3 regions of the Streptomyces sp. TG1A-8 genome follow, and region 1 is predicted to be linked to each of the others. Evidence: riboswitches for the same ligand, from Rfam matches in the RefSeq annotation. Region 1 holds a riboswitch; each other region holds the start of a gene.

Evidence for each region. A riboswitch is a leader RNA that binds a small molecule or an ion and turns the genes downstream of it on or off. The one in region 1 is predicted to bind cyclic di-AMP.
Region 2: it holds a riboswitch for cyclic di-AMP, as region 1 does, so the genes downstream of both, QQY24_RS18785 (transglycosylase family protein) here and QQY24_RS07975 (M23 family metallopeptidase) in region 1, are expected to answer to the same signal.
Region 3: it holds a riboswitch for cyclic di-AMP, as region 1 does, so the genes downstream of both, QQY24_RS12175 (C40 family peptidase) here and QQY24_RS07975 (M23 family metallopeptidase) in region 1, are expected to answer to the same signal.

The regions. Positions count from the first base shown of each region.
Region 1 covers NZ_JASTLB010000001.1:1,933,753-1,941,597, forward strand. The annotation lists gene QQY24_RS07960 (GNAT family N-acetyltransferase) at 1-766, opposite strand, end outside; gene QQY24_RS07965 (HPr family phosphocarrier protein) at 944-1,225, shown strand; gene QQY24_RS07970 (GntR family transcriptional regulator) at 1,410-2,105, opposite strand; gene QQY24_RS07975 (M23 family metallopeptidase) at 2,303-3,043, opposite strand; cyclic di-AMP (ydaO/yuaA leader) riboswitch at 3,056-3,219, opposite strand; gene QQY24_RS07980 (pitrilysin family protein) at 3,429-4,817, opposite strand; gene QQY24_RS07985 (pitrilysin family protein) at 4,814-6,217, opposite strand; gene QQY24_RS07990 (DNA topoisomerase (ATP-hydrolyzing) subunit A) at 6,546-7,845, shown strand, end outside.
Region 2 covers NZ_JASTLB010000001.1:4,278,386-4,286,230, reverse strand. The annotation lists gene QQY24_RS18800 (DUF501 domain-containing protein) at 1-417, opposite strand, end outside; gene QQY24_RS18795 (septum formation initiator family protein) at 464-949, opposite strand; gene eno (phosphopyruvate hydratase) at 1,051-2,331, opposite strand; gene QQY24_RS18785 (transglycosylase family protein) at 2,697-3,443, opposite strand; cyclic di-AMP (ydaO/yuaA leader) riboswitch at 3,448-3,615, opposite strand; gene QQY24_RS18780 (transglycosylase family protein) at 3,798-4,877, opposite strand; gene QQY24_RS18775 (cytochrome P450) at 5,125-6,405, opposite strand; gene QQY24_RS18770 (nucleoside triphosphate pyrophosphohydrolase) at 6,610-7,623, opposite strand; gene QQY24_RS18765 (SurA N-terminal domain-containing protein) at 7,745-7,845, opposite strand, start outside.
Region 3 covers NZ_JASTLB010000001.1:2,869,083-2,876,927, reverse strand. The annotation lists gene QQY24_RS12190 (NlpC/P60 family protein) at 1-1,054, opposite strand, end outside; gene QQY24_RS12185 (hypothetical protein) at 1,464-1,817, shown strand; gene QQY24_RS12180 (hypothetical protein) at 1,795-2,799, opposite strand; gene QQY24_RS12175 (C40 family peptidase) at 2,899-3,816, opposite strand; cyclic di-AMP (ydaO/yuaA leader) riboswitch at 3,825-3,995, opposite strand; partial or broken gene pcrA (DNA helicase PcrA) at 4,256-6,735, shown strand; gene QQY24_RS12165 (M23 family metallopeptidase) at 6,795-7,845, opposite strand, start outside.

The DNA.
Region 1 (7,845 bases):
CGGGGAAGGCCTTGTTCACGGCGTGCAGGCTCCCGGTGTAGCCGGCGTCCCGGAGGTTGCCGAGGACGCTGCGGCCGACCCCTCCGGGCGCGCGGCCGACGCCCACGACCGCCACGGAGCCGGGGGCGAGCAGCCGCCGTACCGAGCGGGCCTCGGCGCGCTGCTCCCGCGCGCGCTGCACGGCGAGGGAGCGGTCGGTGGGTTCGAGGCCGAACTCCAGGCGGACGACGCCGTCCTCGAAGCTGCGCTTCTGGGTGTATCCGGCGTCCGTGAACACCTTGATCATCTTGGTGTTGGCGGGCAGGACCTCGGCGGTGAAGCGGCGGATGCCGCGCTCGCGGGCGACGGCCGCGATGTGCTCGAGCAGGGCGGAGGCGACCCCGCGGCCCTGGTGGGCGTCCTGCACCAGGAAGGCGACCTCGGCCTCGTCGGCGGGTGCGGAGGCGGGCAGGCCGCCGGTGCCGATGCGGTCGTAGCGTACGGTGGCGATGAACTCGCCGCCGATGGTGGCGGCGAGTCCGACCCGGTCCACGAAGTCGTGGTGCGTGAAGCGGTGGACGTCCTTGGCGGACAGGCGCGGGTACGGCGCGAAGAAACGGTAGTACTTCGACTCGTCCGAGACCTGCTCGTAGAAGCTGACCAGGCGGTCGGCGTCATCGACGGTGATGGGCCGGACGCGCGCGGTGCCCCCGTCGCGCAGCACCACGTCCGCCTCCCAGTGGGCGGGGTACTCGTGCCGGTCCTGCCGGTCCGCCGGGGTCTGCATGGGCCCCAGGGTACGGCTCGCGCACGGCAACGGCGCGAGGCAGTCCGTGGGGGACGCGAAGCCGGACCGGGGCCGCGGTCCGGCTTCCGCCGGGGCGGGGCACCGGACCGCTCCGGGCACGCGCCATGATATGGAAAACTGGTCTAGACAACCTGAGAACCTGAAGGGCAGCATCACATGGCTGAGCGCCGCGTCAACGTCGGCTGGGCCGAGGGCCTCCACGCCCGCCCCGCCTCCATCTTCGTCCGAGCCGCCACGGCCACCGGCGTCCCGGTCACCATCGCCAAGGCCGGCGGCACGCCGGTCAACGCGGCCTCCATGCTGGCCGTCCTGGGACTGGGCGCCCAGGGGGGCGAGGAGATCGTGCTGGCCTCCGGCGCCGAGGGCGCGGACGCCGCCCTCGACCGCCTGGCCAAGCTGGTCGCCGAGGGTCTGGAGGAACTGCCCGAGACCGTCTGAGATCACGACGGGAAGCCGCGTCGTCCGGGCAGGACGGCGCGGCTTCCCGCATTTCCACGCCCGCCGGGCGGAAATCCGCCGTGAGCGCGCGAATAAATGCGACCGCACAGGGGCGGCACGCGCGGAAAAAGGCAGCGGAAACACCGGTCCACCGAATATCCGCTCTTTGTATACGGCGCCCGTGTTAATGTCGCGGGCCCGGCATGTTTACGACGTGTTGCGAGTTCCTCACGCGCTCCGGGCGGTCCCCGGCCGGGGTGAGGCGCAGCCGGTGCGCGGCCGTCGCGCGCTCGGTGTGCAGCGCCGTGACGGCTCGCGCGCGCTCGCCGTCGCCGCGCGCCACCGCGTCCACGATGGCGCCGTGCTCCGCCCAGCAGTCCGCCGGGCTGGCCGGTGCCTGCACCGCGTACATCCAGGTGATCTTGTGCCGCAGCTGGGTCAGCGCCGAGGTCAGGGAGTGGCTGCCGCAGGCCTGGGCGAGCGTCTCGTGGAACCAGCCGCCCAGCGAGCGCAGGTCCTCGCTGTTGCCCCTCCTGGCCCGCTCCTGGCCCAGCCGGACCAGGCCGCGCAGCACCTTCAGATGGGCGTCGGTGCGCCGCCGGGCGGCCCGGGAGGCGCCGAGCGGCTCCAGCAGCACGCGCATCTCCAGCAGGTCGGCGGCCTCCTGCTCGGTCGGTTCGGCCACGCACGCGCCCGCGTGCCGCCGGGTCACCACGAACCCCTCCGCCTCCAGGGTGCGCAGCGCCTCGCGGACGGGGACGCGCGAGACGCCGTAGCGGCGGGCCAGGACTTCCTCGGTGAGGCGGCTGCCGCGTTCGTGGACACCGGCCACGATGTCGTCCCGGATCGCCGTGCACACCGAGTGCGCCGGAATACGCATGACCGACCTCCGTCTTAATCCCCGTGAAACGCCGACGATGGACGCGTGTTCCGTGACTCTATTCCAAGGGGCCGGAATTTCCGACGGCGGACCGGAATCCGTGGATATTTTTTGGACAGCGGGCACCGGGACCGCACGGGAACGGCGAAGGCCCCGGCTCGGGGAGCCGGGGCCGCGCCGGGGCGTGCGGTCGTTCGTCAGACGTTCACGCCGTGCTTGCGGAGGTAGGCGACGGGGTCGACGTCCGAGCCGTACTCCGGGGTCGTGCGGACCTCGAAGTGCAGGTGCGGCCCGGTGACGTTGCCGGTGGCGCCGGACAGGCCGATCCGCAGGCCCGCGGTGACCTTCTGGCCCACGGTGACGCCGATGGACGACAGGTGGCCGTACTGGGTGTACATGCCGTCGGCCATCCGGATCACGACCTGGTTGCCGTAGGCGCCGCCCCAGCCGGTGGAGACGACGGTGCCGGAGCCCACCGCGTGGACCGGGGTGCCGCTCGCGGCGTGGAAGTCGACGCCGGTGTGCGAGCCGGAGGACCACAGGGAACCACCGGTCTTGTAGCCGGTGGAGACGTAGGAGCCGGCGATCGGGGCGACGAAGGCGTTCAGGCGCTTGCGCTCGGCCTCCCGGGCGGCGCGTGCCTGGGCCTCGCGGTCCTTCTCGGCGGCCGCCGCGGCCTCCTCGGCCGCCTTCTGCGCGGCGGCCTCCTGCTGGGCGGCGGCCTGCGCGTCGATCTGCTCGGCGAGCGTGTCGCTCACCGTGATGACCGGGGTGAGGCCGGTCTGCTCGGGGGGGTTCTCCGCGGCGAACGCCGGGGCGGCCGCGAGGGTGCCGATGACACCGGTGGTGGTGAGGGCCGCGACACCGGCCGCCTGAGCGGTGGTGCGCTTGACCCGGCCGGGCTTGCGGTGCTTCCCGGTGGCGCACATGAACGCCATGAAGTGGGTGGTCCTTTCCTTCCCTCTCGCCTACCGGGTTAGCTGACGGGTTCGGAGCAGGAAGGTCTCCTACGGGCCCCCTCGCTGGCGCGCGGGCGTCCGATTCACCCCAGGGACTGCGTGGGGTCCCCGGCTCCCCTGGCTCGCGCCGTACGGGGACTCGGCGATGGCTGTCCGGTGCCGCGGATGCGGCGCACTGCCTGACGAACAGCCCGGACGAAGCTACGGTGTGCCGCTTCCCGCCATCAAACAAAAGCGGGCTTTTGTAGCGCATCCCACAGCCCGGAAGGGCAACCACTGCGGCAATCCGGACATGTGGGCAACCGCCCGTGCGCGCGTGGGGCCCTGACGACCCGCCGGTCGCCGGAGCCCCACGCGCGGGTGCCTACTCGGCCCGCACGACCGTGACGGGACCGATGCCGAGGGCCTCCACGGGCGCCGCGATCTGCGAGGCGTCACCGACGAGGACGGTCACCAGGCGGTCCACCGGGAAGGCGTTGACGACCGCCGCGGTGGCCTCCACGGTGCCGGTGGCGGCGAGTCGCCGGTAGAGCCCGGCCTGGAAGTCGTCGGACAGGTGCTGCTCGACCTGGTCGGCCAGGGCGCTCGCGACGGCCGCCGCGGTCTCGTACTTCAGCGGCGCCACCCCCACCAGGTTCTGCACGGCGACGTCCCGCTCGGCGTCGGTCAGCCCCTCCGCCGCGAGCCTGCGCAGCACCTTCCACAGGTCGTCCAGCGCGGGACCGGTGTTGGGGGTGTCCACGGAGCCGCTGATGGCGAGCATCGCGGCGCCCGTGCCGTCCGGGGCGGAGCGCAGGACCTGCGCGAAGGCGCGGACGCCGTAGGTGTAGCCCTTCTCCTCGCGCAGGACGCGGTCCAGGCGCGAGGTGAGGGTGCCGCCCAGGCAGTAGGTGCCGAGCACCTGGGCGGGCCACACGCGGTCGTGCCGGTCGCAGCCGACCCGGCCGATGAGCAGCTGCGTCTGGACGGCGCCGGGCCGGTCGACGACGACCACGCGTCCGGTGTCGTCGGCGGTCACCGGCGGGACCTGCCGCGGCTCGCCCGGGGTGCCGGTCCAGGCGCCCAGGGTGTCGGCGAGCAGCGCGTCCAGGTCCGTGCCGGTGAGGTCGCCGACGACGACCGCGGTGGCCGTCGCGGGGCGCACGTGCCGGTCGTAGAAGGCGCGTACGGCCGCCGCGTCGATCTTGGCGACCGTGTCCTCGGTGCCCTGGCGCGGGCGCGACATGCGCGAGGCCGCCGGGAACAGCTGCCTGGAGAGTTCCTTGGCGGCCCGGCGGGAGGGGTTGGCCAGCTCGTGCGGGATCTCGTCCAGGCGGTTGCGGACCAGCCGCTCGACCTCGTTCTCGGCGAACGCGGGGGCGCGCAGCGCGTCGGCGAGCAGGCCGAGGCCCCTGCCCAGGCGGGAGGCCGGGACCTCCAGGCTGATCCGGACGCCGGGGTGGTCCGCGTGCGAGTCGAACGTGGCGCCGGCCCGCTCCAGTTCGGCGGCGAACTCCTCCGCCGAGTGCTGGTCGGTGCCCTCGGAGAAGGCCCGGGCCATGATGCTGGCGACGCCGTCCAGGCCGGCCGGTTCGGCGTCCAGCGGCGCGTCCAGCAGCACCTCGACGGCGACGACCTGCTGGCCGGGCCGGTGGCAGCGCAGCACGGTCAGGCCGTTGCCGAGGGTGCCGCGCTCGGGGGCCGGGAACGCCCACGGCCTGGCCTCGCCGGGCTGCGGCTGGGGGTGGAACTCCATGGTGGCGAGCTCGCTCACTTGGCCGTCTCCTCGTCGTCGCTGTGCTCGGCGCCTGCCTCCACCGTCGCCTCCGCCCGGGGGTCCTCGGGGACGTCGGTGTCCTCCAGGACCTCGGGGGACTTCGGCTCGTAGACGAGGACCGCGCGGTTGTCGGGGCGCAGGCGGGCCTTGGCCACCTCCCGGACCTCCTCGGGGGTCACCTCCAGAACGCGCCGGACGGCCGTGAGGGCGAGCTGCGGGTCGCCGAACAGGACGGCGTACCGGCACAGTTCGTCGGCGCGGCCGGCGACGGTGCCGAGCCGGTCCAGCCACTCGCGCTCCAGCTGGGCCTGGGCGCGCTCCATCTCCTCGGGGGTGGGGCCCTCCTCGGCGAAGCGGGCCAGCTCCTCGTCGATGGCGGCCTCGATGACCGGCACCTCGACGTCACCGGAGGTCTTCACGTCCAACCAGCCCAGCGAGGGCGCGCCGGCCAGGCGCAGCAGGCCGAACCCGGCGGTGACGGCCGTGCGGTCGCGGCGCACCAGCCGGTTGAACAGGCGGGAGGACTCGCCGCCGCCGAGGACGGTCAGGGCGAGGTCGGCCGCGTCCGCCTCGCGCGTGCCGTCGTGCGGGAGCCGGTAGGCGGCCATCAGGGCGCGTGCCGGGACCTCCTCCACGACGACCTCGCGCAGCTGCTCGCCGAGGACGTCCGGGAGCGTGCCGTCGCGGGGCTCGGGCTTGCCGTCGTGGGCGGCGATGGACCCGAAGTACTTCTCGATCCAGGCCAGGGTTTGCTCGGGGTCGATGTCGCCGACCACGGAGAGCACCGCGTTGTTGGGCGCGTAGTAGGTGCGGAAGAACTGGCGGGCGTCCTCCAGGGTGGCCGCGTCCAGGTCCGCCATCGAGCCGATCGGGGTGTGGTGGTAGGGGTGGCCCTCCGGGTAGACGAGGGCGGTCAGCTTCTCGAAGGCGGTGCCGTAGGGGACGTTGTCGTAGCGCTGGCGGCGCTCGTTCTTGACGACGTCCCGCTGGTTCTCCATGGACTCGTCGTCCAGGGCGGTCAGCAGCGACCCCATGCGGTCCGCCTCCAGCCAGAGGGCGAGCTCCAGCTGGTGGGCGGGCATGGTCTCGAAGTAGTTGGTGCGCTCGAAGCTGGTGGTGCCGTTGAGCGAGCCGCCGGCACCCTGGACCAGTTCGAAGTGGCCGTTGCCCTCCACCTGGCCCGACCCTTGGAACATCAGGTGCTCGAAGAGGTGAGCCAGGCCGGTACGCCCCTTGACTTCGTGGCGGGAGCCGACGTCGTACCAGAGGCAGACCGCCGCCACCGGGGTCAGGTGGTCCTCGGAGAGCACCACGCGCAGACCGTTGGCCAGGCGGTGCTCGGTCGCTGTCAGGCCCCCGGAGCCTGCCTCGGCTGTGGTCGTGTGACCCATGGGCATGTACGTCCCTTCGCGAGCGGAGGCGGTCGTCGAAACCGCGGTTTTCCTGCGTTCCTGCCACTGTATGCACAGCGCGCGGGGCCCCGGCGAAGTTCCCGCGGCACGTACGCCCACAGCGGATCGCGTAGCCTGCGTCAGCGTGCCCGCCGAGCGGCCGCGGAGCGCGGCCCGGCGCCGGGCCGGACCGCGGGGACCGGGTCGCGGCCCGGGTTGTCGGTGCCGCGGTCCACAATGGTCCGCGTCAGATCCCGTCACACGCTTCAGCAAGAGTGAGCCGAAGGGGGCGCGCCCCGTAGGCGAGCGAACAGATCAGGAGGAGCCGGCAGCGATGGCCCGCCGCAGCACGAAGACCCCGCCGCCCGACGATCCGTACGAGGAGAAGATCCTCGACATCGACGTCGTGGACGAGATGCGTGGCTCCTACCTCGAGTACGCGTACTCGGTCATCTACTCGCGCGCCCTGCCGGACGCCCGCGACGGCCTCAAGCCGGTGCACCGCCGGATCGTCTACCAGATGAACGAGATGGGCCTGCGCCCCGACCGCGGCTACGTGAAGTGCGCGCGCGTGGTCGGCGAGGTGATGGGCAAGCTGCACCCGCACGGGGACTCGTCGATCTACGACGCGCTGGTGCGCATGGCCCAGCCCTTCTCGATGCGCGTCCCGCTGGTCGACGGCCACGGCAACTTCGGTTCGCTGGGCAACGACGACCCGCCGGCCGCCATGCGGTACACCGAGTGCCGGATGGCCGAGGCGACGAGCCTGATGACCGAGTCGATCGACGAGGACACGGTCGACTTCGCGCCGAACTACGACGGCCAGGAGCAGGAGCCGGTGGCGCTGCCCGCCGCCTTCCCGAACCTGCTGGTGAACGGCTCCTCGGGCATCGCGGTGGGCATGGCGACGAACATGCCGCCGCACAACCTGCGGGAGGTCATCGCCGCCGCCCGCCACCTGATCAGGCACCCGAACGCCGACCTGGACGCGCTCATGCGGCACGTCCCCGGCCCCGACCTGCCCACCGGCGGCCGCATCGTGGGCCTGAACGGCGTCCGCGACGCGTACGCCACGGGCCGCGGCACCTTCAAGATGCGCGCGACGGTCACGGTCGAGACCGTGACCGCCCGCCGCAAGGGCCTGGTCGTCACCGAACTGCCGTTCACGGTCGGTCCGGAGAAGGTGATCGCGAAGATCAAGGACCTCGTCAACGCGAAGAAGGTCCAGGGCATCGCCGACGTCAAGGACCTCACCGACCGTGAGCACGGGCTGCGCCTGGTCATCGAGGTCAAGAACGGCTTCGTGCCGGAGGCGATCCTGGAGCAGCTCTACAAGCTGACCCCCATGGAGGAGACCTTCGGCATCAACAACGTGGCCCTGGTGGACGGCCAGCCGCTCACCCTGGGCCTGAAGGAGCTGCTGGAGGTCTACCTCGACCACCGCTTCGAGGTCGTCCGGCGGCGCAGCGAGTACCGCCGCGGCAAGCGCCGCGACCGCCTGCACCTGGTCGAGGGCCTGCTCACCGCGCTGGTCGACATCGACGAGGTCATCCGGCTCATCCGGTCCAGCGAGAACTCCGCGCAGGCCAAGGAGCGCCTGATCGAGCGCTTCTCGCTCAGCGACGTGCAGACGC
Region 2 (7,845 bases), 2.3 Mb from region 1:
GTGGGCGACCAGGACGTGCAGGCACTTGACCCGGTCCGGCATGCCGCCGGCGCTCGGGAAGCCCGCCAGGACCTCGATCTCGTCGCGGCGCCGCAGGTAGTCCTCGTGGGCCTCCCGGTAGGCGGCGGCCAGCTCGGGATCGCTCCCCAGGCGCTCCGTCATCTCCTTCATGACGCCGTTCGCCTCCAGCGTGCCGATCGCCGAGGCGGCGCGCGGGCACGTCAGGTAGTACGTCGTCGGGAACGGTGTGCCGTCGGGCAGGCGGGGCGCCGTCTCCACGACGTCCGGCTGTCCGCACGGGCAGCGGTGCGCGATGGCCCGCAGGCCCCGCGGGGGACGGCCGAGCTGCTGCTGGAAGGCCTGCACGTCCGCGTCGGTGGGCTCGGTGCGCGGAGTGGGCGGCGGAGGCGTGTGCATGACTGCTTTCAGGATGGCTTTCTGTCGGTCACCGGCCGGCGGCCGGTCACTGGTCGGAGGCGTCGGACTTGTCGACCCCGTCCCAGACGTTCGCGTACCAGGGCCGCTGGGCGGCCCCGAGGTCGGCGCGGGACTGCTCGGCCGCGCCGGGGTCGATCACGACGTACCCGGTCTCCCCGGGCATCACGTAGTGCAGCCGGCGCCGGATCTGCTGCTCGGCGTAGGCGTCGTCCTGCCAGCGCGCCTTGAGGTCCCGCAGTTGCTCGACGCGCCGGCGCGCCTGCTCCTGCCGGTGCTGGAGGTCGGCGATCTCGGCGCGCTGGGAGACGTACTGGCGCATCGGGTAGGCCAGGGCGACGATCAGCGAGCACAGGACGAGCGCGAGCAGCGCGGCGCGGCCGGTGAGCCGGGAGCGGCGGGCCTGCCGTTTGGTCTGCGAGCGGTAGACCCGGGCCGCCGTCTGCTCGCCGAGGGCCCGCAGCCGTGTCGCGGTGGAGAACCGGTCCCGGTCGTTGCGGCCCTTCACTGCCATGTCCCCGCCTCCCGTTCACACGCACGTACGTCCCCGCACACGGTACGGGACCGGGTGCGGGGACGTACGGACGACTGGCTCGGCCCGCTCCCGGGTCGGGATCAGCCCTTGAAGCGCGGGAAGGCGCTGCGGCCGGCGTACACCGCCGCGTCGTCGAGGATCTCCTCGATGCGCAGCAGCTGGTTGTACTTGGCGACGCGCTCGGAGCGGGCCGGGGCGCCGGTCTTGATCTGGCCGCAGTTGGTGGCGACGGCCAGGTCGGCGATGGTGACGTCCTCGGTCTCGCCGGAGCGGTGGGACATCATGCACTTGTAGCCGCTGCGCTGGGCCAGCTCCACGGCGTCCAGGGTCTCGGTCAGCGAGCCGATCTGGTTGACCTTGACCAGCAGGGCGTTGGCGGCGCCCTCCTCGATGCCCTTGGCGAGGCGCTCGGGGTTGGTGACGAACAGGTCGTCGCCGACCAGCTGGACCTTGTCGCCGAGCCTGGCGGTGATGGTCTTCCAGCCGTCCCAGTCGTCCTCGAACAGCGGGTCCTCGATGGAGACCAGCGGGTACGCCTCGACCAGCTCGGCGTAGTACTCGGTCATCTCCTCGGCGGTGCGGTTCCTGCCCTCGAAGACGTAGGAGCCGTCCTTGTAGAACTCGGACGCGGCGACGTCCAGGGCGAGCGCGATCTGCTCGCCGGGGGTGTAGCCGGCCTCCTTGACGGCCTCGAGGATGAGGTCGAGGGCCTCGCGGTTGGAGCCGAGGTTGGGGGCGAAGCCGCCCTCGTCGCCGAGGCCGGTGGACAGGCCCTTGCTCTTCAGCACCTTCTTGAGGGTGTGGTAGACCTCGGCGCCCCAGCGCAGGGCCTCGGAGAAGGACTCCGCGCCGATCGGGGCGATCATGAACTCCTGGATGTCCACGTTGGAGTCGGCGTGCGAGCCGCCGTTCAGGATGTTCATCATCGGCACCGGCAGCAGGTGCGCGTTCGGGCCGCCCAGGTAGCGGAACAGCGGCAGGTCGCTGGCCTCGGAGGCGGCGTGGGCGACGGCGAGGGAGACGCCCAGGATCGCGTTGGCGCCGAGGGAGCCCTTGTTGTCGGTGGCGTCCAGGTCGAACATGGCCTGGTCGATCAGGCGCTGCTCGGTGGCGTCGTAGCCGACCAGCTCGGGGCCGATCTGCTCGATGACGGCCAGGACGGCCTTCTCGACGCCCTTGCCCTGGTAGCGGTTGGAGTCACCGTCGCGGAGCTCGATGGCCTCGAAGGCACCGGTGGAGGCGCCGGAGGGGACGGCGGCACGACCCGTGCTGCCGTCGTCGAGGCCGACCTCGACCTCGACCGTGGGGTTGCCTCGGGAGTCCAGGATTTCCCGGGCTACGACGACGTCGATGGACGGCACGAGCATCTCCTTCGTGGATGTGACGCTGGTTGTGCGGGGCTGGTGTGCCTTGCGACTAGAGCCTAACCGTCCCGGGGGCGTCGGCCGGCGACCGACCGTCCCGTGGACATGCCGACGGTACCTTTTGTTTTGGCCCGAAACAAAGGGGTGCCCGGAAGGACCGGAGAAGTCGGGACGGGCCGGAGGCGGGGAAGGGGGAGCCCGGGGCGGGCGCGGCGCGCGGGGGGCGGGCGGAAAAAGCCCCGCCCCGGCGCGTCCGGGAAGGACGCGCCGGGGCGGGAGGCCGGCGGGGCGGGGCCCTCACGAGGGGTTCGGCGTGCGGACCCGTGCCGCGGGGGCGGTGAGGCCGCCGTGGGCGCCGGATGTCACTTCAGGTGCAGCTGCTGGCCCGGGTAGATGAGGTTGGCGTCCTCGACGATGCCCTTGTTCAGCTCGAACAGCTTCTTCCAGCCGCCCGCGACGCCGCGCTTCTGGGCGATGGTGCTGAGGGTGTCGCCCGCGACGACCTTGTACTCGCCGTCGCCCTTCTTGACCTTCTCGCCGGTCGGGGTGGTGACGGTCCTGCTCGCGGCCGGACGCTCCGCGGAGCGGGAGGCGGCCTGCTGGTCGCCGGAGCGGGCGGCGGTGCTGCCACCGCTGTTCGACGTGGAGCCGCCCGAGGTGCCCGCCGAGCTGCCGGAGGTGCCCGCCGAGCTGCCGGTCGGGGCGGAGTTGCCGGTCGGGGCGGAACCGCCGTAGGCGGCGCCGGACAGGCCCGTGCCGCAGACCGGCCAGGCACCCTTGCCCTGCGCGGCGAGGACCTTCTCGGCGACGGCGATCTGCTGCGCCTTGGAGGCCCTGTCGGCGGTGGCGGCGTACTGCGTGCCGCCGTAGGCGGCCCAGGTGGAGGCGGAGAACTGCAGGCCGCCGTAGTAGCCGTTGCCGGTGTTGATGGACCAGTTGCCGCCGGACTCGCACCGGGCGACCGTGTCCCACTCGGAGGCGGTGGCGGCGGAGGCGTTGCCGGCCGCCATCAGCGGGGCGGCGACGGCGGCGCCGGTGACACCGGCGAGCGCGACGGCGCGGACGGCCTTGGACGGACGGCGGTGCTTGCCCTTGCCGGAAAACAGCATGGATGGATCCCCTCACCGACGCCTGCGAGGTGAGCTGTCGGGTTCGGGCCGGTTGAGTTGCCCGGCCACCCTCCTGCGGGAGGGTGGCTTTACCCCTAGCCGGGTCCGGCCGAACTGCCGGTCCTGGCGCTTACCTTGGGTCCCCCGCTCCTGCCTGCGGCGCATGACGCGACGACTGTTCCCGGGCGACCGCTGGCAGGATTCGGCGTTGCGGTCGCCGGGGCCCGTGGTGACGAGCGATCACGACCGTAGACACGGGACCGGCGAAATTTCAAAGACGATCAGGGCTTCTGAGACTCATCCCACACTTTCGCCAAAACGGACATGGGTCGCGAAACGGGACGTCAACTCCCGCTACTTTCCGCCTGTTTCCGCCCTTACTTCCAGGGTCTGACCGGCGGAGATGTGGTTCGGGTCGGCGCCGACGGCCTTCTCGTTCGCGGCGTAGAGCGCGTGCCATCCGCCGTCGAGGCCGAGGGAGTCGGCGATGGAGGCGAGGGTGTCACCCCGCCGGACCGTGTAGGTGTCCGCACCCCGGGAGGCGTGACGGCCGGAGGGCGCGGCACTTTGACCGTTTGTCACTTTTTCGTCCGCACTGCCGCCGCGGTGGCGTCCGCCATTGTCGAGGGAGCCGGTGTCGAGGGAGCCGGTGTCGACCAGGCTCCAGGAACCGCCGCTCTGCCAGGAATCGTCCGGATCGCCGGTCGCGGAGCCGGTGGTGGTGGGGCCACCGCTCCCCCCGCCCTCCGGTCCGGCGGATGCGGACGTGTCCGACTTGGCGGCATCGCCGGCCCCGTCCGCTTTGCCTGCCTTGCCGGTCTCGTGGCCGTCCGTCCCCGAACGCGAACCCGGGGCCGGGGCCGGGGTGTCGGCCGCGCCCGAGGAGGGGCCGGAGCCGGCCGAGGGCGTCGCGTCCGGTGGGCCGGACGGGTCCGATCCGCCGGCGGGGCCCGGGGAGTCGGTGGGCCCGGCGGAGTCGCCGGACCCGGGCGCGTCGTCCGTGCCCGGGTCCGCCGCGCCGGAGCCGTCGACGCCGGTGTCGACGTCCACGGAGCCCGAGTCGGAGGTCAGCCCGGAGAGCAGGGCGCAGGTCGCCCAGGGCGTGGTGCCCCGGTCGGCCAGGATCTTCTCGGCGACGGCGATCTGCTGCGAGCGGCTGGCCTGGTCGGCGCTGGAGGCGTACCGGGTGCCGCCGTGGGCCTCCCAGTCCTCCTGGGAGATCTGCAGGCCGCCGTAGTAGCCGTTGCCCGTGTCGGCGCTCCAGGAGCCGCCGCTTTCGCACTCGGCGACCTTGTCCCACGTGGTGCCGTCGGCCGCGCTGGCGCTCGCGGCGCCGAGGAGCGGGATGGCGATGGCCGAGCCGGTCACTCCGGCCGCGACGAGGAGGGCCGGAGCCTGGCGGGGGCGACGGTGACGGCCGTTCCCGGAGAGCATGCGGAAGCCTTTCGTGCGACAGCGGGGTCCGCGCGGCGGATGGGGCTCGGCGCCGCGCTGAGGGGTGAACGTATCGGCAGGCGATCACTTGTCACAAGTTCATGCCGCACAGATCACATGAAGATCACGAAGTTGAATACCTGTCACCTTCGCGCGGGGGACGTGAGGTTCGGGTCTGCCGTGCAGGTGGGGGACGGTGCGTTCACGGGTCGGGCGGGCTCGGTGGCGGTGGGCTCAGGCGGTGGGCTCAGGTGCTCGGCGTGAACTCCACGGGGAGTGTGCGCAGGCCGCGCATGATGAGTCCGCCGCGCCAGCGCAGTTCGGCCGGGTCCGCCGCGAGCCGCAGGTCGGGCAGGCGGGTCAGGAGGGTGGCGAGCGCGGTCTGGCCCTCCAGCCGGGCGAGCGGGGCGCCGAGGCAGTAGTGGATGCCGTGGCCGTAGCCGAGGTGCTGGTTGTCGCGCCGGGCGAGGTCCAGCACGTCCGGGTCCGCGAACCGCTCCGGGTCCCGGTCGGCGGCGGCGAGGACGACGAGCACCGGGTCCCCGGCGGCGATGTCCTGTCCGCCGAGGGTGAGCGGCCGGGTGGCGAACCGCCAGGTGGCCAGCTCCACCGGGCCGTCGTAGCGGAGCAGTTCCTCCACGCCGGTCTCCAGCAGGTCCCGGTCGCCCGCGGCCAGGGACCGCTGCAGCCGGTGGCGCTGCCCGGGGTGGGTGAGCAGGGCGTAGGTGCCGTTGCCGATGAGGTTGACGGTGGTCTCGAAACCGGCGAAGAGGAGGATGAAGGCCATGGCGGCGGCCTCGTTCTCGGTGAGGTGCTCGCCGTGGTCGGAGGCGCGGATGAGGCCGGAGATCAGGTCCTCGCCCGGGGTGGGCTCGGCGGGCAGCGCCGCCCGCTTGCGGTGGATGAGGTCGGCGAGGTAGCCCCGCATCCTCTTGACCGACCGCGCGACCCCGCCGCGCGGTCCTCCCCCGTGCCGGATCATCATGCCCGCCCAGTCCCGGAAGTCGTCCTGGTCCTCGCGCGGGACGCCGAGCAGGTCGCAGACGGCGTGGATGGGGAGCGGGAAGGCGAACTCGTGGATGAGGTCGGCGGAGCCGGTCCGCGCGAACCGGTCGATGAGCAGATCGGTCAGCTCCTGCACGCGGGGCGCGAACTCGGCGACCCGGCGGGGCGTGAACGCCTTGCTCACCAGCCGGCGCAGGCGGGTGTGGTCCGGCGGGTCGATGTTCAGCAGGTGCGTCATCAGCTCGGCCTTGCGCTCGCCGGGGATGCCGGTCCTGCCCCTGGCGTGCGCGGGCTCGTCGTGGTGCGCGGGGTCCTTGCTCAGCCGCTGGTCGGCGAGGGCCTGCCGGGCGTCGCCGTACCGGGTGACCAGCCATGCCTCGACCCCGCTGGGCAGCCGCGTCCGGTGCACCGGGGCGTGCTCCCTCAGCCAGGCGTAGGCGGGGTAGGGGTTGGCGGCGAACTCCCAGGTGAACAGGGCGGGGGCGGAGTCGTCGGCCGTCGGGGGGTGGGGCTGGTCGGTCACCCCCCGACGGTATCGGGCCCGCCGCGGCGCGCCTCACGGGGACCGGGGCCGGCGGACACCGCGCTCCGGCGCTCCGGGGCGTCCCGCACCGTGGCTGTGCGGGACGCCCCGCGTTCCGTTGCGGTCCGCCGCGCCCTTCGAGGAGTCGGCCGGCTCCGTGTCGCGGTGCCGCTCCCGCCGCTCCGCCGCGGTGCCCCTCCTTAACTACTGCGCGGCCGCCGTGCCGTCCTTTCCTTCCGCCTCCACCGCCCGTATCGCGTCCCGGTAGACCCGGGCCGCCGCCCGCAGGGCCGCCTCCGGGTCCACACCCTCCGCCTCGGCCCGCGCCGCCAGGGCCAGCAGTTCGTAGCCGATGCCCTCGCCCCGCGGGAGCGGGACGTCCAGGCCGGCCGTGCGGGCGCGGAAGGCGAGCTTGGCGGTGAGGGCGAGTCCGGGCTGGCCGAGGGGGACGCCTTCGGTGACCGAGCCGCGCCGCTTCTCCTCGGCCTTGGTCCGCAGCCAGTGCTCCTTGACGTCCTCCGGCGTCTCGGCCCTCTCGTCGCCGAAGACGTGCGGGTGGCGGTGGACCAGCTTGGCGACGATGCCGCCGGCCACGTCGTCGACGGAGAACGGCGCCTCAGGGTCCTCCTCGGCGATGCGGGAGTGGAAGACGACCTGGAGCAGGACGTCGCCCAGCTCCTCCCGCAGTTCGTCGCGGTCGCCGGCCTCGATCGCCTCGACGAGTTCGTACGCCTCCTCGATGCCGTACTTCGCCAGTCCCCGGTGGGTCTGCCGGGATGACCAGGGGCACTCGGCACGGATGCGGTCCATGACCTGGACCAGGTCCAGGAGGCGGGCGCCGGGCAGGTCGTAGGAGGCCGGCAGCAGTTCCAGATCCGGCATCCGCACGCGGCCGGAGCCGGCCAGGCGGGCCAGGCCGTCGGTGAGGGCGGGCTCGCCCTCACCCGTGGCCACGACCACCACCGTGCGCCCGCCCGCGCAGGCGTCGACCAGCTCCCGCGCGGTGGGCGACGCCTCGCGGACGGCGGCCCCGGCCTCCCGCAGATACGGCAGCTGCGGATGCGCGCCGTCCGCGCACAGCACGGCGTCGGCCGCGCGCAGCGCCTGCCAGGCGGGCCAGGACAGCAGGCCGGGTGCGACGCGGTGGCTGGTGGTGAGCAGGACGATGCGGCCGGGACCGGCCTCGGGGACGGCGGCTTCGGGGCTGGTTGCGTTCACCGTCCGAACGTAACCCACGGCGCGGACGGACGGGATCGGTTGTCCACAGGGGCGGGGATGCCGTATGACCGTATGACCGGCACCGTGCCAGCCTGCCCCCGCCCTGCCCGCGGCCCGTCCGCTACGCCGGCTGCTGCGCTCCCGTCGCCGTGACCTCCCGCACCCACGGTGTCTTCGCGTCCACGCGGCTGCTCTTCTGCACGTCCCAGGAGCCGTAGCGCG
Region 3 (7,845 bases), 940 kb from region 1:
CCACCCGCGTGGCTCCCGCGAACGGCAGCTCGTCGACCGGGGCCAGCCGCACCGGCGCCGACGGGTTCGGGGCGTGGATCATCCGGCCGTCGCCGACGTAGAGGCCGACGTGGCTGACGCCGGAATAGAAGAACACCAGGTCGCCCGGCCGCAGCCGGGAGCGGGGCACGCGGCGGCCCGCGTTGATCTGGGCGTAGGTGGTGCGGGGCAGGGAGATCCCGGCGGAGCGGTAGGCGGCCTGGACCAGGCCCGAGCAGTCGAAGGCGTCCGGGCCGGTCGCGCCCCACACGTAGGGGCTGCCGAGCTTCCGGTAGGCGTAGGCGACGGCCTCGGCGGCGCGGACCCCCAGGGCGGCGGACTCCGGCGGCGCCGGGGCGGGACGGGCGTCCGGGACCGAGCGCGAGGCGCGTCCCGGTACGGAGCCGCCGGTGACCCGGGCCCGCTGCGGGGGCGTGAGCCGGTCCAGCAGCCGGTGCGCCTCGGCGAGCTTGCCGGTGACGGTCTCCTTCCGCCGTTTCAACTCGGCCTGCCGCGACCGCAGCGAGGCCAGCTGGACGCGGGCGGCGCCGCGCAACTGCTCGATCTCCCGCAATCGTGCGCGCACCCGGGACACGGTCCCGGCCTGCCGGTCACCGGCCCGCTCCGCGAACGCGGCACCGTCGAGGTACCGGTCGGGATCGCTGGACAGCGCGAGCTGCCAGGCCGGGTCGATGCCGCCGTCGCGGTACTGCGCCGCGGCGAACGACCCCAGTGCGGCCCGGGCCGTGTTGAGCTCGTCCTGCTTGCGGGCGGTCTCGTCCCGCAGGGAGTCCAGCCGGTCCCGGGCCGCCCGCGCCTTCTCCCGGGCCCCGTCGTACTTCTCGGCGGCGGCCTCCGCCTCCCGGTACAACTGGTCCACCCGCGTCCTCACCTGTGCCGGCGTCAGCTGCGGCTCGGCGTGTCCCGTCCCGTCGAAACCCGTTGCGGTGGCCGCGCCCGCCAGGGCGATGGTCGCGGCCGTGCGGGCGGCGTGACCGCCGAGCAAGCGTTGCCGGGGTTTGCGGTGCGCTGCCACCTGGACCGTCACGTCCCTTCCGTAGGACTCGTAGGACCGAGCGGTCGGTGCGTCCGACGGCGGCCCGCACGGGGAGCGCGCCGGACACCTCCCGGCCGGGGAGACCGACGGCCGCCCCTGGTCAGGACGGTGATCAGGAGCCGGTCACCCGGGTGAGGACGCTAGGGCCAACGGTGACGGCTTGGTAACGCACTGTGCGGAACTGCCCATGACGGGCGGAGTCGTGACCGGCCGTGGTCGGTTCACCGATCTCCCATGACCGCCTTCACGCAGCGTGGTGATCGAAGTGGGGCAAGCGGGACGCGCGGGAGCCCTGGGGTGCTATGGAACACACGCGGGCGCGACCGGCGGGCGCCTCGGCCGGGCCCGGTGACGGGAAGCCGGGAGGCCCCTGATTAGGCTCCGGCCCATGGACGTACTCATCCATCTCTTCGTCGGCCTGCACATCATCGGCATCGCCGCGCTGCTCGGCGGTTTCCTCACCCAGATGAAGGCGATGGGCCGGGGCACGGCCCGCTTCGTCCCCGCCATGCTGCACGGCGCGTTCACCATGCTGGCCACCGGCGTGGTCCTGGTCGGTCTCAACGAGGCCGACGACCACCACGTCAACACCGTCAAGATCGGCCTCAAGCTGGCCCTGCTGATCGTCGTCCTGGGGCTGGTCTACGTGAAGCGCGACGAGGAGGACGTGGACAAGGGGCTCTTCGGGCTGGTCGGCCTGCTGACCACGGCGAACATCTTCATCGCCGTGCTGTGGACGTGACGCCCGGCGCCCCCCTGCCGCCCTGGCCGGCCCCCGCGCGGGCCGCGCGCACCGCGGCGACGACGGCCACCAGCCACGCCGCCACCGCCACCCACACCAGCGCCCGCCCCGGCCCCGTCAGCCAGGGCGCGTCCACGGCGGCCGCGACGGACAGCACCGCCGCCGCGGTCGCCCCCGTCGCGAACACCGTCGCCCACCGCCGCACGTCGTGGCGCAGCCGGGGCAGCGCCACCTCGGCGGCCAGCAGGACGAGGTAGCAGGCCAGGTCCAGGACGAGCAGCGTGATGGTCATGTCGCGCAGTGTGCCGCGGTCGTCGTCGTTCCACAGGGGCAGGCGCGCGCTGTCGGCCAGGAGCAGTTCGGCCCCCGCCAGCGCCGAGATGCCGAGCGCCCCGCCGGCGAACCAGTGGTCCCCGGCCCCGTGCAGCACCTGGCGCGGCTCGAAGCGCGTCAGGGCGAGGCCGTAGAACACCAGGCCCAGCCAGAACAGCGCCAGCGCGGCGTGCGCGAGCCACGCCAGTGCCTCGCTCGCGGCCAGGACGGCCGCCAGCACCGCGAGCCCCTGTGCGGCCACACAGCACAGGAACACCGTCCCGGGCATGCGCCGCCCCCGGTTCCGTGGGGCGAGCAGGAGCAGCACGGGCCAGAGCAGCGCCGCCAGCGCCAGCAGCGCCTCCGCCGGGGTCTGCCGGCCGAGCGCCGAGATCCGGGTGCCGAGCACCGCCGTGGCGGCGACGGCGGTGAGCGCACCCGGGCCGCGCGCCTGCGCCGCCCACCGGTGCCGCTGTCCCACCAGCCGTACGGCGAACCCGGCACCGAGCCCCGCCCAGACGACGCAGGCGACCCCCAGGAGGATCCGGGACGGCGTCTCGTCACCGCTCATGTGCAGGCCCACCGACACGATGCCGGTCGCCATCACCGCGGTCCCGGCCGCCGGCCGGCGCCGGGCCCACCACGCACGCAGACCTGAGATGCCGGGCATGCGCCCGATGGTAGGGAGCCGCGCGGTCCGTCCGGGGGAGGGCACGCGCGCGGGGGCCCGAACAGCGCACCGCGCGCGGGACGGCGGGCGCGGGACGGGTCAGGCCGGTCGCACGACGCTGTGGACGGGCGTTTCGCCGCCGTGGTGGACCGGTTCCTCGCAGACGTACGCGCCGGGCCCCGGTGCGTGGACCATCATGCCCCCGCCCAGGTAGAGACCGACGTGGTGCGCGCCGCCGAAGAAGACCAGGTCACCGGGTCGCGCCTCGGCGACCGTGACCGCCGTGCCCGCGCGGGCCTGGCCGGCCGCGGTGCGCGGCAGGGCCACGCCGGCGGCCTTCCAGGCGGCCTGGGTGAGGCCGGAGCAGTCGTAGGAACCGGGCCCGGCGGCACCCCAGACGTACGGTTTGCCGATCTGTGCGCGGGCGAAGGCGACGGCCTTGCCGGCCGGGAGGTCGGTCGGGAGGTCGGCCGGGGCGGCGGACGGCGTGATGCCGCGGGCGGACCGGCCCGGCGGCGGTGCCGTGCCCCGGGCCGCCTCCCGGGCGAGCAGTGCGCGCGCGGACGCCAGCTTTCGCTGGGCGGCGGCCTTGGCCGTCTTCGGACCGTTCGGCGCCTCGGCCGGCGCCACGACGGGTGTCGCACGGGTCCTGGCGGTCTCCTGGCGCCTGCGCACGGTCGAGGCCAGCCGGTCCATCACCCGGCTCTGGTCGAAGTAGTCCCGCGGGCCGTCCGGGAGCCGGACCCCCTCGCGCGGGACGTCGGCGCGCTCGCGCGGCCGGCCGGTCCGCGCCCCGGCCGCCTCCTGCGGTTCGGCCGCCGACTCGGCCCGCCGGTAGAAGTCCTCGATCTTCCTCTCGATCTCCTCCCGGCTCGGCCGGCCGTCGGGAGCGGGCGCCGCCTCGGCCGCGTGCGACAGCACGGCCACGGAGGTGAAGGCGGCGGTGGCCAGGGCGGGGCTGGTGCGGACGACTGCTCCGCGCGTCCCGCCGGGGCGCGGCTTGCGGTGCGACGCCAAGGGAGGCGACTCCTTCCATGTGCCGCCTACCGGGTTAGCTGTCGGGTTCGGGCGGGTGGTTCGGAAGGGTTGCCCTACGGCGTCGTCCCGGGTGGGAGTCGGCCGATTCACCCCAGGATCGGTGGGTCCCCGGCTCCGGTCGCCGCACAGGGGCGCACCGGACTCGGCGGAGGCCGCGCGGCCCGGCGACGTTCGCCGGAAGGGGTCGTGCGACCTGAGGGAAACTTAGCCAACTCGTGTGACTCCTGTGAAGGTTGGCGCACGAAATGTCCGATACATTTTCGTGACCTGTGAGCGGGCGGGCCTCCGCGACGGGACGCCCGCGCAGCGTGAGCGGCGGACCGGTGCGTGCCGAAGCGGTCATCGCCGCCCCGGGGGACCGGTCGTGCCCCCGGGGCGGCGACCGGTTGTCCGCGGGGCGCCCTAGACTCGGAGAGCGATGAGCAGCCTCTTTGACGACAGCTTCCTGGCGGACCTCCGAGCCCCTCGCGGGCACGAGGAGGAGCCCCCGCCGCCGCCCGAGGACGATCACGTTCCGGAGTCGCTTCCGGACGACCTGTTCGGCGGGAAGTTCGACGTGCCGCCGGAGCGGGACACCCACTACCGCGACGGCGCCCCGCGCCCCGCGATCGACGCCGCCGCCCTCCTGGAGGGGCTGAACGAGAACCAGCGCGCCGCGGTCGTCCACGCCGGCTCCCCCTGCTCATCGTCGCCGGCGCCGGCTCCGGCAAGACCCGCGTGCTCACCCACCGCATCGCCCACCTGCTCGCCGAGCGGCACGTGCACCCGGGCCAGGTCCTCGCGATCACCTTCACCAACAAGGCCGCGGGCGAGATGAAGGAGCGCGTCGAGCAGCTCGTCGGCCCGCGCGCGCACGCGATGTGGGTCATGACCTTCCACAGCGCGTGCGTGCGCATCCTGCGCCGGGAGTCCAGGAAGCTCGGGTTCACCTCCTCGTTCTCGATCTACGACGCCGCCGACAGCAAGCGCCTGATGGCCCTGGTCTGCCGCGACCTGGAGCTCGACCCCAAGCGCTACCCGCCCAAGTCCTTCAGCGCCAAGATCAGCAACCTGAAGAACGAGCTGATCGACGAGGAGGACTTCGCCGCCCGGGCCACCGACGGCTTCGAGAAGGCCCTCGCCCAGGCCTACGCGCTGTACCAGTCACGCCTGCGCGAGGCGAACGCGCTCGACTTCGACGACCTGATCATGACGACGGTCAACCTGCTGCGCGCCTTCCCGGACGTCGCCGAGCACTACCGCCGCCGCTTCCGGCACGTCCTGGTGGACGAGTACCAGGACACCAACCACGCCCAGTACGCACTCGTGCGCGAACTGGTCGGCACCGGCGAGCACGCCGGGGACGCCCCGCCCCACGCGGACGACCTCCCGCCCGCCGAGCTGTGCGTGGTCGGTGACGCGGACCAGTCGATCTACGCCTTCCGGGGCGCGACGATCCGTAACATCCTCCAGTTCGAGGAGGACTACCCGGACGCGACGACGATCCTGCTGGAGCAGAACTACCGCTCCACGCAGACCATCCTGTCCGCCGCCAACGCGGTCATCGAGCGCAACGAGTCCCGCCGCCCGAAGAACCTGTGGACCAACGCCGGCCAGGGCGCGCGCATCACCGGTTACGTGGCGGACACCGAGCACGACGAGGCGCAGTTCGTCGCGGACGAGATAGACCGCCTGGTCGACGCGGGCCGGGCCAAGGCCGGCGACGTCGCCGTCTTCTACCGCACCAACGCCCAGTCCCGCGTCTTCGAAGAGGTCTTCATCCGCGTCGGCCTGCCCTACAAGGTCGTCGGCGGCGTCCGCTTCTACGAGCGCAAGGAGGTCCGGGACGTCCTGGCCTACCTGCGCGTCCTCGCCAACCCCGAGGACTCGGTGCCGCTGCGCCGCATCCTCAACGTCCCCAAGCGGGGCATCGGCGAGCGCGCCGAGGCGATGGTCGACGCCCTCGCCCAGCGGGAGAGGATCAGCTTCCCGCAGGCGCTGAAGCGCGTGGACGAGGCGTACGGCATGGCCGCGCGGTCCACCAACGCGGTCAAGCGGTTCAACACGCTGATGGAGGACCTGCGTACGATCGTGGAGTCCGGCGCCGGACCCGCGACCGTCCTCGAAGCGGTGCTCGAACGCACCGGTTACCTGGCCGAACTGCAGGCCTCCACCGACCCGCAGGACGAGACCCGCATCGAGAACCTGCAGGAACTGGCGGCTGTGGCCCTGGAGTTCGAGCAGGAGCGCGGCGAGGGCGAGCAGGGGACGCTGGCCGACTTCCTGGAGCAGGTCGCCCTGGTCGCCGACTCCGACCAGATCCCGGACGAGGAGGACGGCAGCGGCGTCATCACGCTGATGACCCTGCACACCGCCAAGGGCCTGGAGTTCCCGGTCGTCTTCCTGACCGGCATGGAGGACGGCGTCTTCCCGCACATGCGGGCCCTCGGCCAGACCAAGGAACTGGAGGAGGAGCGGCGCCTGGCCTACGTCGGCATCACGCGCGCCCGGGAGCGGCTGTACCTCACGCGCTCCACGCTGCGCAGTGCCTGGGGCCAGCCGTCGTACAACCCGCCCTCCCGCTTCCTGGAGGAGATCCCGCCCGCCCATGTGGACTGGAAGCGGACGGGGGCGACCGCGCCGATGCCCTCCGGTCCCGCCGCCGGGGTCGCGGCCTCGCTGTCCTCGACCCGCTCCCGCTCCGCGGTCTCGGGCGCGTCCGGGTTCGCCACCCGGCGCGCGGGGGAGAAGCCGGTGGTCGCCCTGGCCGTCGGGGACCGCGTCACCCACGACCAGTTCGGACTCGGCACGGTCGTCGCGGTGAAGGGCACGGGTGCGAACGCGGAGGCGACGGTCGACTTCGGCGACGACAAGCCCAAGCGGCTGCTGCTGCGGTACGCGCCGGTGGAGAAGCTGTAGGCACGGGTGGGTCCCGCCGTCCGGGCGGGACCCCCACCCCACCCGGTGCGCGACGGGTCTCAGGAAGGATCCAGGCCGTGGCTGCGCAGCCAGGGCAGCGGGTCTATGGCCGATCCGCCCGCCGGGCGCACCTCGAAGTGCAGGTGCGGGCCCGTGGAGTTGCCGGAGTTGCCGGAGTAGGCGATCGGCTCGCCGGCCTTGACGATCGTCCCGGAGGGTACCCGGTAGTTGGACAGGTGGCAGTACCAGGTCTGCGTGCCGTCCTTCGCCGTCACGATCATCATGTTGCCGTAGGCGCTGTTCCACTTCGTGGTGACGGTGCCGTCGGTGGCGGCCATGACCGTGGTGCCGTAGGAGACCGGGAAGTCGATGCCCGTGTGCACGGACATCCAGTTCACCCCGGCCTGCCCGAAGTAGGCGCTGAGCCCGTGCTGCGCGACCGGCAGCGCGAACTTCGGTCGCAGCCGCTCCTTGAGCGCGGCCTCCGCGGCGGCCTTCTTCTTCTCCAGCTCCTGCTGCACCTCGAGGTCGATGCGTTCCTGCGTACGGCTGGCCCGGTCGGCGAAGTCGTCGGCGCCGGCGGAGAGCGTCCTGAGCTGGGTGTCCAACTGGCTGTTGGCCACGGACGGCTGCACCGCGTGCGCGTCCGACGCGGAGGCGGTGGTCTCCTGGGCGCCGTCGGTCAGGGCGCCGACGGAGGCGGCGGCGATTCCGGCGACCCCCATCACACAGGCCGAGGGCACGGCGATGGTCAGCAGCGCGGAGCGCTTGGGAGGCGTGCGGCGCCGGGACCGTGCCGCCCCGCGCGAGCCGACGCGGGCGGCCGGGACCGGGACGCCCTCCTCCTGCCCGTCGAGCAACTCCGGTACGACGGGCAGCTCGCCGGTGGCGGCCGGCCCGCTTTCCCCGTCGGGCGTTTCGGAGGAGGTGTCGAAGGGGCCGAAGGGCGCGCCCTCGTGCGGCACCTGCTCGAAGACGCTCGTCGCCGACTCGTCCCCGACCTGCTCGAGCGTGGCCGTGGTCTGCTGGTCGAACGGCTCGGCGTGCTGTTCGTGCGCCACGGCCGCGCCGTCGGTGTTCCACTGCGTGGCGTCGTAGGCGCCCGTGTCG